One region of the Kribbella sp. NPDC051586 genome, then DNA from elsewhere that is predicted to be linked to it. Evidence: riboswitches for the same ligand, from Rfam matches in the RefSeq annotation. Region 1 holds a riboswitch; the other holds the start of a gene.
The links. Region 1 has a riboswitch for glycine ahead of gcvP (aminomethyl-transferring glycine dehydrogenase). Riboswitches for the same ligand answer to the same signal wherever they lie in the genome.
Positions count from the first base shown of each region.

Region 2: another riboswitch for glycine. It lies ahead of ACIA58_RS03560 (L-serine ammonia-lyase); the one in region 1 lies ahead of gcvP (aminomethyl-transferring glycine dehydrogenase).

Region 1 is NZ_JBITDF010000002.1:282,060-288,496, forward strand. It holds gene ACIA58_RS11780 (serine hydrolase domain-containing protein) at 1-1,188, opposite strand, end outside; gene gcvP (aminomethyl-transferring glycine dehydrogenase) at 1,864-4,695, opposite strand; glycine riboswitch at 4,768-4,857, opposite strand; gene ACIA58_RS11790 (dihydrodipicolinate synthase family protein) at 4,873-5,766, opposite strand; gene ACIA58_RS11795 (MerR family transcriptional regulator) at 5,794-6,300, opposite strand.
Region 2 is NZ_JBITDF010000001.1:714,527-720,963, forward strand. It holds gene ACIA58_RS03550 (helix-turn-helix transcriptional regulator) at 1-445, opposite strand, end outside; gene ACIA58_RS03555 (SDR family NAD(P)-dependent oxidoreductase) at 548-1,240, shown strand; gene ACIA58_RS03560 (L-serine ammonia-lyase) at 1,241-2,614, opposite strand; glycine riboswitch at 2,693-2,785, opposite strand; gene ACIA58_RS03565 (alpha/beta fold hydrolase) at 2,946-4,355, shown strand; gene ACIA58_RS03570 (hypothetical protein) at 4,359-4,586, opposite strand; gene ACIA58_RS03575 (aminopeptidase P family protein) at 4,779-6,203, opposite strand; gene ACIA58_RS03580 (GntR family transcriptional regulator) at 6,312-6,437, opposite strand, start outside.

The DNA.
Region 1 (6,437 bases):
CAGGTAGAGGTCGGGGGCGAGCGGGGAGAGGCGGGTGGTGAGGCCGCCGGTGAGTTGGAGGATGCCGGCTGAGACGGAGATCGTCAGCGGCGTGTTGCCCCAGTACCAGTGGCCGAGCAGGTCGGTGCCTTGGGCAAGCGTCGGCTCGGGGACCCACTCCTGGGTGACGGGCGGCTCGTAGGCCGTCAGTGTGCGGATCAGGTCAGGGGCCAGAGAGGCGACCCGACCGTACGTCGCGTTGCCGAGGGTGACGGCGCCGACGCGGCGTACCCGGTCGACGAACAGGCCCGCGAGGAAACCGGGCATCGAACCGGTGTGGCCGATCAGGAGGTGCGGGTCGTCCGCGATCAGCCGGAGCCCGAGGCCGTACGACGCGGTCAGCCCCTCGCGCGGATCCGAGGCCACCGGCGCCGCCATCTCCTCGACCGTCTCCCGGCTCAGCACCTCGTGCACCGGATCGATCCAGAACGTCGCGTACCGGGCCAGGTCCTCGATCGTGCTCCACAACTGCCCGGCCGGCGCCATCGCACCGGAGTCGTACGACGGCTCCGGCACGAGCTGGCCGCTGAACGGGTGCACCGAGAACCCCTCAGCAGAAGGGCCTGACGGGAAGTACGTCGTACGCCGCATCTCGAGCGGATCGAGGATCCGCCTCTGCGCCAGCTCCAGCCACGACGATCCGCGCAGCCGGGCGACGATCTCGCCGAGCAGGCCGTACCCGAGGTTGGAGTAGTGGTGCCGCCGATCCGCGGGGCCGACCGCGTGCGAGTCGTCCATCGCGGCGGTCAACTCGTCGAAGGTGACGCCCGGATTCCGCTCCCACCAAGGGCCTTCAGGCTCAGCGTTCATCCCGCCGCCGTGGGCGAGCAGGTGCCGGATCGTCCGGTCCCCGAACGCGATCCCCGGCAGATGCTTGCCCACAGCATCGTTCAGTGACAGCAGCCCGTCATCACGGCACTGCATCACCAGGATCGCCGTCAACGTCTTGGTGATCGACCCGACCCGATACTGCACATCCACTCCGGGCAGCCCACCGTCCGCCGTCGCGAACCGCCCCCGGACCCCCGTCCACACCAACTCCCCGTCCCGAACCACCCCCGCATTGACCGAAGGCAACCGCGACTCCCCCTGAGCCCCCGCAACCTCAGCAAACAGAGCAGCAGCAGTATCAGGACGCACAGAAGTCACCCAACACCTCCACAACAAACAGACCCACAACGTCCTGACATACTAGATGTCCGCGCGGCGGCCAGCAGGACACCCTCAGCTCACGCCTTCTCCACCACCACCTCTTCCACGCCCCGGCATCATCGAGTCTGCGTTCGAGGAACTCCGTCGGGCGGAGATTCGCGACCACGACCCGATAGTCGCGAACCGGAAAGAGCAGTTGCCTCATGCAGCAGCCGATCCGATCCGGTGGGTAACGAGTCCTCCGGGCTATCTTTGAGGGTATCCAGAACCGGCGCGGCGGCCGCTTTTCGGTAAGAAGTTCGCGCTCAGTGGCAATTATGTTCCGGTAGGCTGCTGCGGCCCGCCGGCCAAATACAGCCAAACCTCCGGCCGACCACCGCAGCCAGCCATCACTCTGTAATCCTTCTCCCGCGAGCAGGGTGCCGTCGGTAGCGGCGGCGAGCCGCATGTACGGCAGCACCATCACCACCTGCCGGTACAAGCCCAGCGCCGGCGGCCCGGTGGGGTCGATCTGCGTCTATGACACGCTGGCCGCACGCGAGAAATTTCCGCCCGATCATTGGAGCCCGGCCACCACTCTTCTTCAATCTGTTCTCAGAAGGCTCAGTCAAGACTTCTGAACAGTCTCCTTTGTTAACTTCTCTTGTTCTTGTTTTTTCTTTCCCTTGCCTTCTACTCGAAGGCTTCTGGGGAGGGGCAGGAGCAGATTAGGTTGCGGTCGCCGTAGGCGCCGTCGATTCGGCGGACCGGGGGCCAGTACTTCGAGGCGCGGTCGACGGAGCGGGGGAAGGCGGCGTCTTCGCGGGTGTAGGCGTGTTCCCACTTGTCGTTGATGACGGATTCGGCGGTGTGGGGCGCGTTCACCAGCGGGTTGTCGGCGGCGGGCCATTCGCCGGCGGCGACGCGGTCGATCTCGTGGCGGATGGCGATCATCGCGTCGCAGAAGCGGTCGAGTTCGCCCAGGTCCTCGGACTCCGTCGGCTCGACCATCAGCGTGCCCGCGACCGGGAACGACATCGTCGGCGCGTGGAAGCCGTAGTCGATCAGCCGCTTGGCGACGTCGTCGACCGAGATCCCGGTCTCCTTCGTCATCGGCCGCAGATCGAGGATGCACTCGTGCGCGACCAGACCGTTCTCCCCCGTGTACAGCACCGGGAACGCGCCCTCGAGCCGCTTCGCCACGTAGTTCGCGCTCAGTACGGCGGTCTTGGTCGCCTCGGTCAGTCCGGAGGCGCCCATCATCCGGATGTACGCCCACGAGATCGCCAGTACGCCCGCGGACCCGAACGGCGCCGCGCTGATCGGCCCGACACCCGACTCGGGGCCGGCCTGATCGAGCAGCGGGTGGTTCGGCAGGTACGGCGCCAGGTGCGCGGCGACCGCGACCGGGCCGACCCCCGGACCGCCACCGCCGTGCGGGATGCAGAACGTCTTGTGCAGGTTCAGGTGGCTGACGTCGCCGCCGAATTCACCCGGCTTGGCCAGCCCGAGCAGGGCGTTCAGGTTCGCGCCGTCGACGTACACCTGCCCGCCGTGCTCGTGGACGATCGAGCAGACCTCGCGCACGCTCTCCTCGTAGACACCGTGCGTCGACGGGTACGTGATCATGATCGCCGCGAGCCGCGCGGCGTGCTCGGAGGCCTTGGCACGCAGGTCGTCGAGGTCGATCGTGCCGTCGTCGTTGCCCTTGACAACAACCACCTTCATGCCGGCCATCACCGCGGAGGCGGCGTTGGTGCCGTGTGCCGAGGCCGGGATCAGGCAGACGTTCCGGTCCTGGTCGCCGCGCCCGTGGTGGTACCCGCGGATCGCGAGCAGACCGGCGAGCTCACCCTGCGAGCCGGCGTTCGGCTGGATCGAGACCTTCGCGTAGCCGGTGACCTCCGCCAGCCAGCGCTCCAGCTGACCGATCAGCGTCACGTACCCGGCGGCGTCCTCGACCGGCGCGAACGGGTGCAGGTCGGCGAACTCCGGCCAGGTGACCGGCTCCATCTCGGTGGTCGCGTTCAGCTTCATCGTGCAGGACCCGAGCGGGATCATCCCGCGGTCGAGCGCGTAGTCCTTGTCGGACAGCTTGCGCAGGTACCGCAGCATCGCCGTCTCGGACCGGTGCGTGTTGAAGACCGGGTGCGTCAGGTACTCCGTCGTCCGCGGTACCGCGATGTCGGAAGCGGTCAGCCCGTCGTCGTACTGCGCACCGAAGGACTGGCAGACCCGCGTCAGCGTGGCGACGTCGGTCTTCTCGTCGCAGGAGACGCCGACGTGGTCCGCGTCGACGAGCCGCAGCCAGATGCCGTTCTGCCGGGCGGCGTCGACCACGTCGGCGGCCTGACCCGGCACGCGGGCGAGCACGGTGTCGAAGAAGTCGTCGTGCACGACCTCGACCCCACCCGCGCGCAGCGACGCGGCCAGCTTGCCGGCGTAGTGGTGCACGCGCTCGGCGATCACACGAAGGCCGTCCGGCCCGTGGTAGACGGCGTACATCGACGCGACCACGGCCAGCAGGACCTGCGCCGTGCAGATGTTGGAGGTCGCCTTCTCGCGGCGGATGTGCTGCTCGCGGGTCTGCAGCGCCAGCCGGTACGCCGGGGAGCCGTCCGCGTCGACCGAAACGCCGACGAGGCGACCGGGTAACGACCGCTCGAGGCCGGACCGCACGGACATGAAGCCGGCGTGCGGGCCGCCGTAGAACAGCGGTACGCCGAAGCGCTGCGACGAGCCGATGACGATGTCGGCGCCGGCCTCACCCGGTGCCTCGAGCAACGTCAGCGCGAGCAGATCGGAGGCCACGGCAACCAACGTGTCGCGCCCGTGCGCTGCCTCGATCAGCGGCTTGAGGTCGCGGACGGCGCCGTTGGAGCCCGGGTACTGCACGAGGAGACCGAAGAAGTCGCCCTCCGGCAGGCCCTCAGTAGTGTCGGCGACGACGACCTCGATGCCGAGCGCCTCGGCCCGGGTCTGTACAACGGCGATGGTCTGGGCGAAGCAGTCGGCGTCGACCAGGAAGCGGTCGGAAGTGCTCTTCTTGTTCGAGCGATGAGCCAGCGTCATCCCCTCGGCGGCCGCCGTGCCCTCGTCGAGCAGCGACGCGTTCGCGGTCGGCAGACCGGTCAGGTCGGACACGACCGTCTGGAAGTTCAGCAGCGCCTCGAGGCGGCCCTGGGAGATCTCCGGCTGGTACGGCGTGTACGCGGTGTACCAGGCCGGGTTCTCGACCAGGCGGCGGACGATGACGGAGGGCGTGAAGGTGCCGTAGTACCCCTGGCCGATCATCGAGGTGGCGACGTTGTTGCGGGCCGCGAGCTGGCGGAGCTCGGTCAGCGCGTCGACCTCCGACGCGGGCTCAGGCAGCCGGAGCGGCTCGGCCGACCGGATCGAGTCCGGTACGGCGGCATCGACCAGCGCGTCGACGTCGGCGTACCCGAGAAGCTGCACCATGCGCGCGACCTCGTCCGGGCGTGGCCCGATGTGGCGGTCGGCGAAGATTGCGGACAGTTCGGTCATCAGAGGCTCCGTTGCTGGCTGTGCTTCGTAGCCTCCCCCTCTGTCACGCCACTGACCGCGCTCCAGAGTCGCCTGTGGCACTCGGTCCATGGGCCTGAGAGGTTCCGGGGAGGAATTGCCCCTTCGGCGCCCGATGACACGGGTCTCTCCCGAGTGCTGTGTACGGCTGAAACGAGGCTACCAGGAATCCTCGAACAGTTCGGGCAGCAGCCGGCGGGCGACCGGCCGCGCGGCGTCGACCTGCTCCGCGGTGGCCGACTGCATCGGCCAGCGGACGCGGGTGCCGACGTCGGCCCAGTCACCGACCGCGGCGAGGAACTTGTCCAGCGCCGGGTTCGACAGGCCGATCGTCTGGAGTGGTACGACGTGAGCGGCGAAGAACTCCGCGATCCGCCGCTCGACGTCCAGATCGTGCGCGGTCCGTACGGCGCCGGTGGGCGACAGGGCGGCGACGTTCGAGTAGCTGCCGTGCGCACCGAGTGACGACATACTCGCCAGCAAGTGGCCGGGTACGAAGATCGCCAGCCCGGACCGAGTCGCCTCGTCGAACCAGGCCTTGTCCCCACCGGCAGTCTTCAACCCGATCAAACTCGGCACTGCCTCGGCCAGCTCGCACAGCTGCCGCGGCGCAACAGCCGTCTTCGCGTGCGGCGGGTTGTACAGGACGAGCGGCACCTCCCCTGCCACGTCTGCCACCCGTTGGAGGAAGGCCGGCACCTCACGCGCATTCAGCGGAAGCCAGTCCGGGACGATCACCTGGATCGCACCAGGCGCCAGCTTCGCCGCCCGCTCGACCCGCGACAGCTGGACCTGCGCCGACGGATGACTCGCGCCGATCTGGAACGGTTTGCTGGACCCCGCGAGCAAGGAGTTGATCCGGTCGAACTCGTCCTCGGTCAGCGTCTGGAACTCCCCCGCCGTCCCGTGCGCATACAGCCCGTCCAGCTCGCTGGCTTCGAGCACGGCGAGTTGGGACTCGAGACGGCCGAAGTCGATCGAGTCGTCCACGTTCAGGGGCAGCAACAAAGTCGCCCACACACCGCGGAGCGAGTCAGCAGTGAGTGGGCGCACAGGGGTAAATCTACGGGCAGAGCTAGGTCAGCCGGTCATCCGGGCGCGACGGCGGGCGGCGAGCTCGTCGCCGGCGTGGCCGTCGGAGTCCCCTTCGTCGTGACCGTCAGCACGCTCCGTGGGCAGCTCGGACAGCGAACCCTCGACCTCGCGCCAGACGCCGCCGAGCGCGATACCGAACACGCCCTGGCCGCCGGCCAGCAGATCGATCACCTCGTCGGGCGAGGAGCACATGTACACCGAAGCGCCGTCGCTCATCAGCGTGATCTGGGTCAGGTCGTCGAAGCCGCGCTTGCTGAGGTGCGCGATCGCGGTCCGGATCTGCTGCAGCGAGATCCCGGCGTCGAGCAGCCGCTTGATCACCTTCAGCAACAAGACATCACGGAAACCGTACAACCGCTGCGTCCCGGAGCCGGTCGCCGGGCGAACCGACGGCGAGACCAGACCGGTCCGTGCCCAGTAGTCGAGCTGCCGGTAGGTGATCCCGGCCGCGGCGCAGGCCGTCGGTCCCCGGAACCCGACGTCCTCCGGCATCGGCCGCAGGTCGTCGTCGAACAGCAGACCCTGGACGCCGGCGGTGGCCGTAGCAGCTGCCACAGCCTCGGCGTGCGCGTCGGACGTCGACTGCGCCGTCAGATCCGTGTCGCCGGTGCGTGTCACGCCTGAGCCTC
Region 2 (6,437 bases), on a different contig from region 1:
TGTTCCGCCACCGGCCACTCCACTCGGACGGATCGCCGATCACGGCAGCGAACAGCGAGTTCCAGGTGATCATCGTCCACGCGGCATCGCACACGCACAGTGGTGCGCCGTCCAGCTGATCCACGATCCGCTGCACCCCGGGCGGGATGTACGCCGAGATGCGCCCGGGCGACGGCGCGACCTCGCCGGCGAGCCCGAACAGATGGTTGCGCTCGGCATCGGACAGCCGGAGCGCCCGCGCCAGCGCGGTCAGCACCTGCGCGGACGGCGAGTCCGATCGCCCCTGCTCGAGCCGGACGATGTAGTCGACCGACAACCCGGCCAGCTGGGCCAGTTCCTCGCGCCGCAACCCCGGCGCCCGCCGCCTGCCGCCGCCCGGCAGTCCGGCCTGCTCCGGTGTCACCCGGTCGCGCCAGGCGTGCAGCGTCCTGCCGAGCTCACCCATGTCCCCAGTATTCCGCGCCCGCTCCACATCAGCCTGGTACTGCCATTCCTTAGGACATGGTGGGTACTACCTCGCCCGGACCGCCGGCGAGAGGCTCGACTCATGACCACGACACTCATCACCGGGGCGAACAGAGGCCTCGGCTACGAAACCGCCCGGCAGCTCATCGCGGCCGGACACACTGTCTATCTCGGCGCCCGCGACCCGCAGCGCGGCAAGCAGGCGGCCGCCGATCTCGGAGCGCAGTACCTGCCGTTGGACGTGACCAGCGACGAGTCGGTCGACGCGGCCGCGGAACAGCTGGATTCCCTCGACGTGCTGATCAACAACGCCGGCATCCCCGGACCGCACAAGGAGATCCGGGATCTGACCGCCGACGACTTTCACGAGGTGTTCGACCTGAACGTGTACGGGCCGGTGCGGATGATCCGCCGGTTCCTGCCGTTGCTGGAGCGCAGTGACAACCCGGTGATCGTGAACGTCTCCAGCGGCCTCGGCTCGATCGCCACCGCCGTGGATCCGGACGTCGCGACCAACGTGCCCGTCTGGGTGCCCGCCCCGGCGTACGGCTCCTCGAAGGCAGCGCTCAACATGCTGACGGTGCAGTACGCTCACCAGTTGCCGAACCTGCGGATCAACACCGTCGACCCGGGCTACACCTCGACCGACTTCAACGGCCACAGCGGATACCAGACCGTCGAGGAAGGCGCGGAGATCATCGCGCGGCTGGCGCAGATCGATCAGACCGGGCCGACCGCGGAGTACCTGAGCCTGCACGGCACCGTCGCCTGGTGATCAGCACTCGATGACGTTGACGGCGAGGCCGCCGCGGGACGTCTCCTTGTACTTGATCTTCATGTCGGCACCGGTCTCGCGCATGGTCTTGATGACCTTGTCGAGGGTGACGACGTGGACGCCGTCGCCGTGCATCGCCATCCGGGCCGCGTTGATCGCCTTCACCGAGGCCATCGCGTTCCGCTCGATGCACGGGATCTGCACCAGCCCGCCGACCGGGTCGCAGGTCAGCCCGAGGTTGTGCTCCATCGCGATCTCGGCAGCGTTCTCGACCTGTTGCGGCGTACCGCCGAGGACCTCGCACAGCCCGGCGGCGGCCATCGAGCAGGCGGACCCGACCTCGCCCTGGCAGCCGACCTCGGCGCCGGAGATCGACGCGTTCTCCTTGTAGAGCACGCCGATCGCGCCGGCGGCCAGCAGGAACCGGACGGCGCCGTCCTCGGTCGAACCGGGCACGAAGCGGCGGTAGTAGTGGAGCACGGCGGGAATGATGCCCGCGGCACCGTTCGTCGGCGCGGTGACGATCCGGCCGCCGGAGGCGTTCTGCTCGTTCACCGCGAGCGCGAACAGGTTGACCCAGTCCATCACCTTGAGCGGATCCACCGACCACGGATCTTGGGTCAGCTTCGTGTGCAGTGCGTGCGCCCGGCGCGGCACCTTGAGGCCGCCCGGGAGGATGCCTTCGGTCTCACAGCCCTCGCGGACGCAGTCCTGCATCACCTGCCAGATGTGCAGCAGGCCATCGCGGATCTCGTCCTCGGTCCGCCAGGCCAGCTCGTTCGCGAGCATCACCTCGCTGATCGACAGCTGCGACTCGCGGCACCGGTCGAGCAGCTCCGCGCCGGTGGTGAAGGGGTACTTGAGCGGGGTCGTGTCCGGCACGATCCGGTCGCCCGCGGCGGCGTTCTCGTCGACGACGAATCCGCCGCCGACCGAGTAGTAGGTGCGCTCGCGCAGTACGGCGCCGGTCTCGTCGCGGGCCACGAAGACCATTCCGTTCGGGTGGTACGGGAGAGCCTTGCGGCGGTGCATGACCAGGTCGGTGTTCTCGTCGAACGCGATCTCGCGGCCGCCGGCCAGCACGATCCGGCCGCGCTCGCGGATCGTCTCGACCCGGGCGTCGACCGAGTGCGTGACGACCGTCTCGGGGTCGGCGCCCTCGAGGCCGAGCAGGACTGCCTTGTTGCTGCCGTGACCGTGGCCGGTCGCCCCGAGCGAACCGAAGAGCTGGGCCTCGACGGTCGTCGTCGCGGCGAGCAGGCCGTCGTCGGCGAGGCCGAGTGCGAAGGTGCGGGCGGCGCGCATCGGTCCCACGGTGTGGGAGCTCGACGGGCCGATCCCGATACTGAACAGGTCGAAGACGCTGATCGCCATCGTGCGGAGGTTCCTTCCGGTCGCCGTTGACCGTTGGTGTCCTCCCCGCTCTGTCAGGCAGATGCCTTCCAGAGGTGCCTCGCCCGTGCGGTGAAGGTGCCTGAGAGATTCTTGGGGAGAGTTGCTCCTACGGCGCCCGGTTCAGGCCCGGGTCTCTCCCGCACGGGTTCATGCGGCTGTTGAATTGAGTGACGGTCTGGACGGTACGGCGGTGCGCCCGCCAACGTCAATCCGGCCGGCCCGGACCCCAGTGAGCCCCCATGCCGCGATGGGGGTCACGCGGGGTTCGTCCCTGATGACGGCAGCAAGCGATTGCCGAAGGATCGTCGGCATGAAGTTCATCCGACGCGCCCTGGCCGGCGCTGTAGTACTCGGCGTCGCGACCGCCGGGCTGACGACGACCGCCTCCGCTGGTCCCAGCCTGGTGCGCTGGGCCGATTGCAAACCAGAAGGTGACGACGATCCCGCGGTGGTGAAGGGCTCGCAGTGTGCGACGCTCCAGCTGCCCGTCGATTGGCGGAACCCGAGTGGGCCGACCTTCGACCTGGCGATCGCCCGCCGGACCGCGAAGGGCGACCGGATCGGCGTCCTGGTGTTCGGGCCGGGTGGGCCCGGCGACTCCGGCGTCGACCGCATCAAGACAGGGATCAGCCGGTTCAGCACAGATCTGCAGGACCGCTTCGACATCGTCAGCTTCGACCCGCGCGGCGTGGCCCGCAGCAATCCGGTGCAGTGCTCGGCCGCTCTGCTCGCCAAGCAGCCGTCCCCGATCATCAAGAGCACGACCGAGTTCACCGCGACGATCAGCTACAACAGGCAGCTCGCCACGGACTGCCGCGAGCACACCGGTCCGCTCTACGACCACATCGACACCTGGCAAACGGTGCGCGACGTCGACGCCATACGCCGGGCGCTCGGGGAGTCCAGGATCTCGTTCCACGGCAGCTCGTACGGGACGCTGCTCGGTGCGCAGTACGCCGAGACGTACCCGAACCGGGTCCGCGCGATGGTGGTGGAGAGCGTGATCGACCATGGCTCACCTACTACGAAGACCTTCCTGGACGACCAGGCAGCCGCGGCGCAGGACTCGTTCGACGAGTTCGTGAAGTGGTGCGACGCCGCGACGAGTTGCGCACTGCACGGGCAGGACATCCGCGCGCTGTGGGCCGGACTGCTGGCGCGGTCGAGTGATCCGTTCAAGTTGAGCTTCCAGGTGTTCAAACTGCTCTACGACCCGCAGTGGAGGGCACTGGCCCAGACGTTGAAGGACCTGGAGACCCCGTCAGCTGCCGCCGCCCCGACTGGGCTCGCGCAGTACCCGCTGGCGGTGTTCTGTCAGGACTGGAACCTTCCGGTGAAGGACTACCGCGCGTACGCCGCGCACCTGCAGCGGCTCGCGCGCAACAACCAGGACATGCGCTACCCCGGTCAGCTGATGGCAGTGTCGATCTGTCTCGGTGCACCGAACGCGAACAACCCGCAGCACGTGCTGAAGGTCCGTGGGCTCAAGACGCCGGTGCTGCTCGCCAACGCGATCCATGACCCTGCTACGCCCTACAGCATGGCGCAGAGCGTCCAGCGTCAGCTCGGCCGAGCCGGCGTGCTGCTGACGTACGAGGGCTGGGGACACGGGAGCTACAACTCGAGCCCGTGCATGCAGACCACGATCGACGACTACCTGATCGCGCGCGACGTACCCAGGCGCGGCAGCAGCTGCGCGGCCGTGCCACCAGTCGGGTGAAGCTCAGACCGGTACGCCCGTGACTTCGAGGACGCGGTCGAGCTGGTCCCCTCGGACCAGCCGGCCCGCCATCAACCGGAGCTCGGTGCAGGCGGTCTCCAGCGCCTGCGCCTGGGTCCGGCAGTTGTCGACGAACCAGAACGGGTCGTCGGGCTGCGGATCGTCGGCGTCGTCGATGTCGGCGTACCAGTGCCGAATGCCGTAGTGGACTACTCGCACCCGTAGATTCATGATGACTACTCCCCGTACCCGGGGATGCTGGGTCCCCCCTGGCCCCAGTCGGGGCCGCCTCGGCCGGGCACGTGGAACGCGGCCCCCCACTAGCCACGCGCCCGGCCGAGTTCGACCCTCCCCCGCTCTGTACATCGTGCTGAGCGGTCCGGTGTTACTGGTGGTGACGCTTAATTTTGAGCGATCGCTTGATTACTTCAGGTGTGAGCGGGTCCACTGCTCCAGGCCGTCGGTGGTGATCGGGAGGTCCTCGGTGAGGATCTCCAGCCGGTCGGAGTGGACGACGACGTTGTCCTCGATCCGGATGCCGATACCGCGCAGCTCCGGCGGTACCGTCTCGTCGTTCGGGTGGAAGTACAGGCCCGGCTCGACCGCGAGCGCCATACCGGCCTCGATGGTGCCGGCGAAGTACGCCTCCGGCCGGGACGCGTCGCAGTCGTGTACGTCGAGGCCGATGTAGTGCCCGGTCCCGCAGACGATGTACCGGCGGTGCTGCTGACCGTCCGGGCCGAGCAGCTCGTCGATCGACGCCTCGAGCAGGCCCCAGTCCCGCAGCCCCTCTGCCAGCACCCGCAGCGCCTCGTACTGGAAGGCGCGGTACGGCGCTCCGACCTTGACCGCCTCGAGCGACGCGAGCTGCGCCTTGTGCACCAGGTCGTGCACCTGCCGCTGCGCCGCGGTGTACTCACCGGTGGCCGGGAACGTCCGCGTCACGTCAGCGGTGTACAGCGTGCGCGTCTCGACGCCCGCGTCCAGCAGGATCACGTCGCCCTCGTTCACCGGGCCGTCGTTGCGGACCCAGTGCAGCACCGGCGCATGCTTGCCAGCAGCAACGATCGACGCGTATCCGACGCCGTTGCCCGCGGTCCGCGCGCGCCGGTCGAAGGTGCCCTGCAGCCAGCGCTCACCGCCGCCGCGGATCGCCTCCGGCAGCTCACTGGCCACGTCGCCGAACGCGAGCACGCTGGCCGCGACCGCGTCCCGCAGCTGGTCGAGCTCCCAGTCGTCCTTGATCCGGCGCAGCTCGGCGAGGGTCTGTCGCAGCGCGTTGCCGTCGGTCGGCGAGGTCCGTACCAAAGCGTCCAGCATCGGCTCGACGCCGGGCACCGACAGCATGAACGGGACCGCGCCACGCACCGCCGCGGGCAGCTCCTCGAGCGGGCGGCAGGCGATCTGCAGCGCGTCCGACCAGTCCTTCAGGCCCGGCACCGGGCCGATCCACAGCTCACCGTCGCGGGCGTTCGCGAAGAAGTCCGCCTCGTCCGGGCCTGCCGTCTCGCGCAGGTACAGCGTCGCGTCGCCGTCGCCGGAGATCACCAGTACGGCACCCTCGGCCTGGCAACCGGTCAGCCAGACGAAGTCGCTGTCGGCGCGGAACTGGTAGTCGGTGTCGTTCGACCGGACCGGCGCCCGGCCGGCCGCGAGCGCGATCCGCCGTCCCGGCAGCGCCGCCGCGAGCTTCCGCCGGTGCTCGGCGGCCGCCTCGGCGAGCCCTTCCGGCACCGACACCGAGCGGTCCACCGGCCCCCAGCCACGCGAGATGAAGTCCCGGAAGCCCTTGGCGTCGATGGGGCGGTACGACTTCGGCGTTTCTTCGGTCCGGGCGTCATCGGACATGAGTGAGCTCCCCTTTGCAGCTGACGGTGTCAGGGGCGTGTGCGCTGGACCACCCACACGCCCTCCCATCAACTCAGGTACTGACGGGCGCGCGCAAGCCCGTATCGGCTAGCGGGACCGGAATGCGGCGAGGATGGCCTGCTCGGAGTGCAGCAGGTACTCGTGCAGGTCGGCGGCTGCCTCGTCGTACTTGCGGGCCTCGAGCAGCTCGAACAGCCTGCGGTTCCGCTCGAT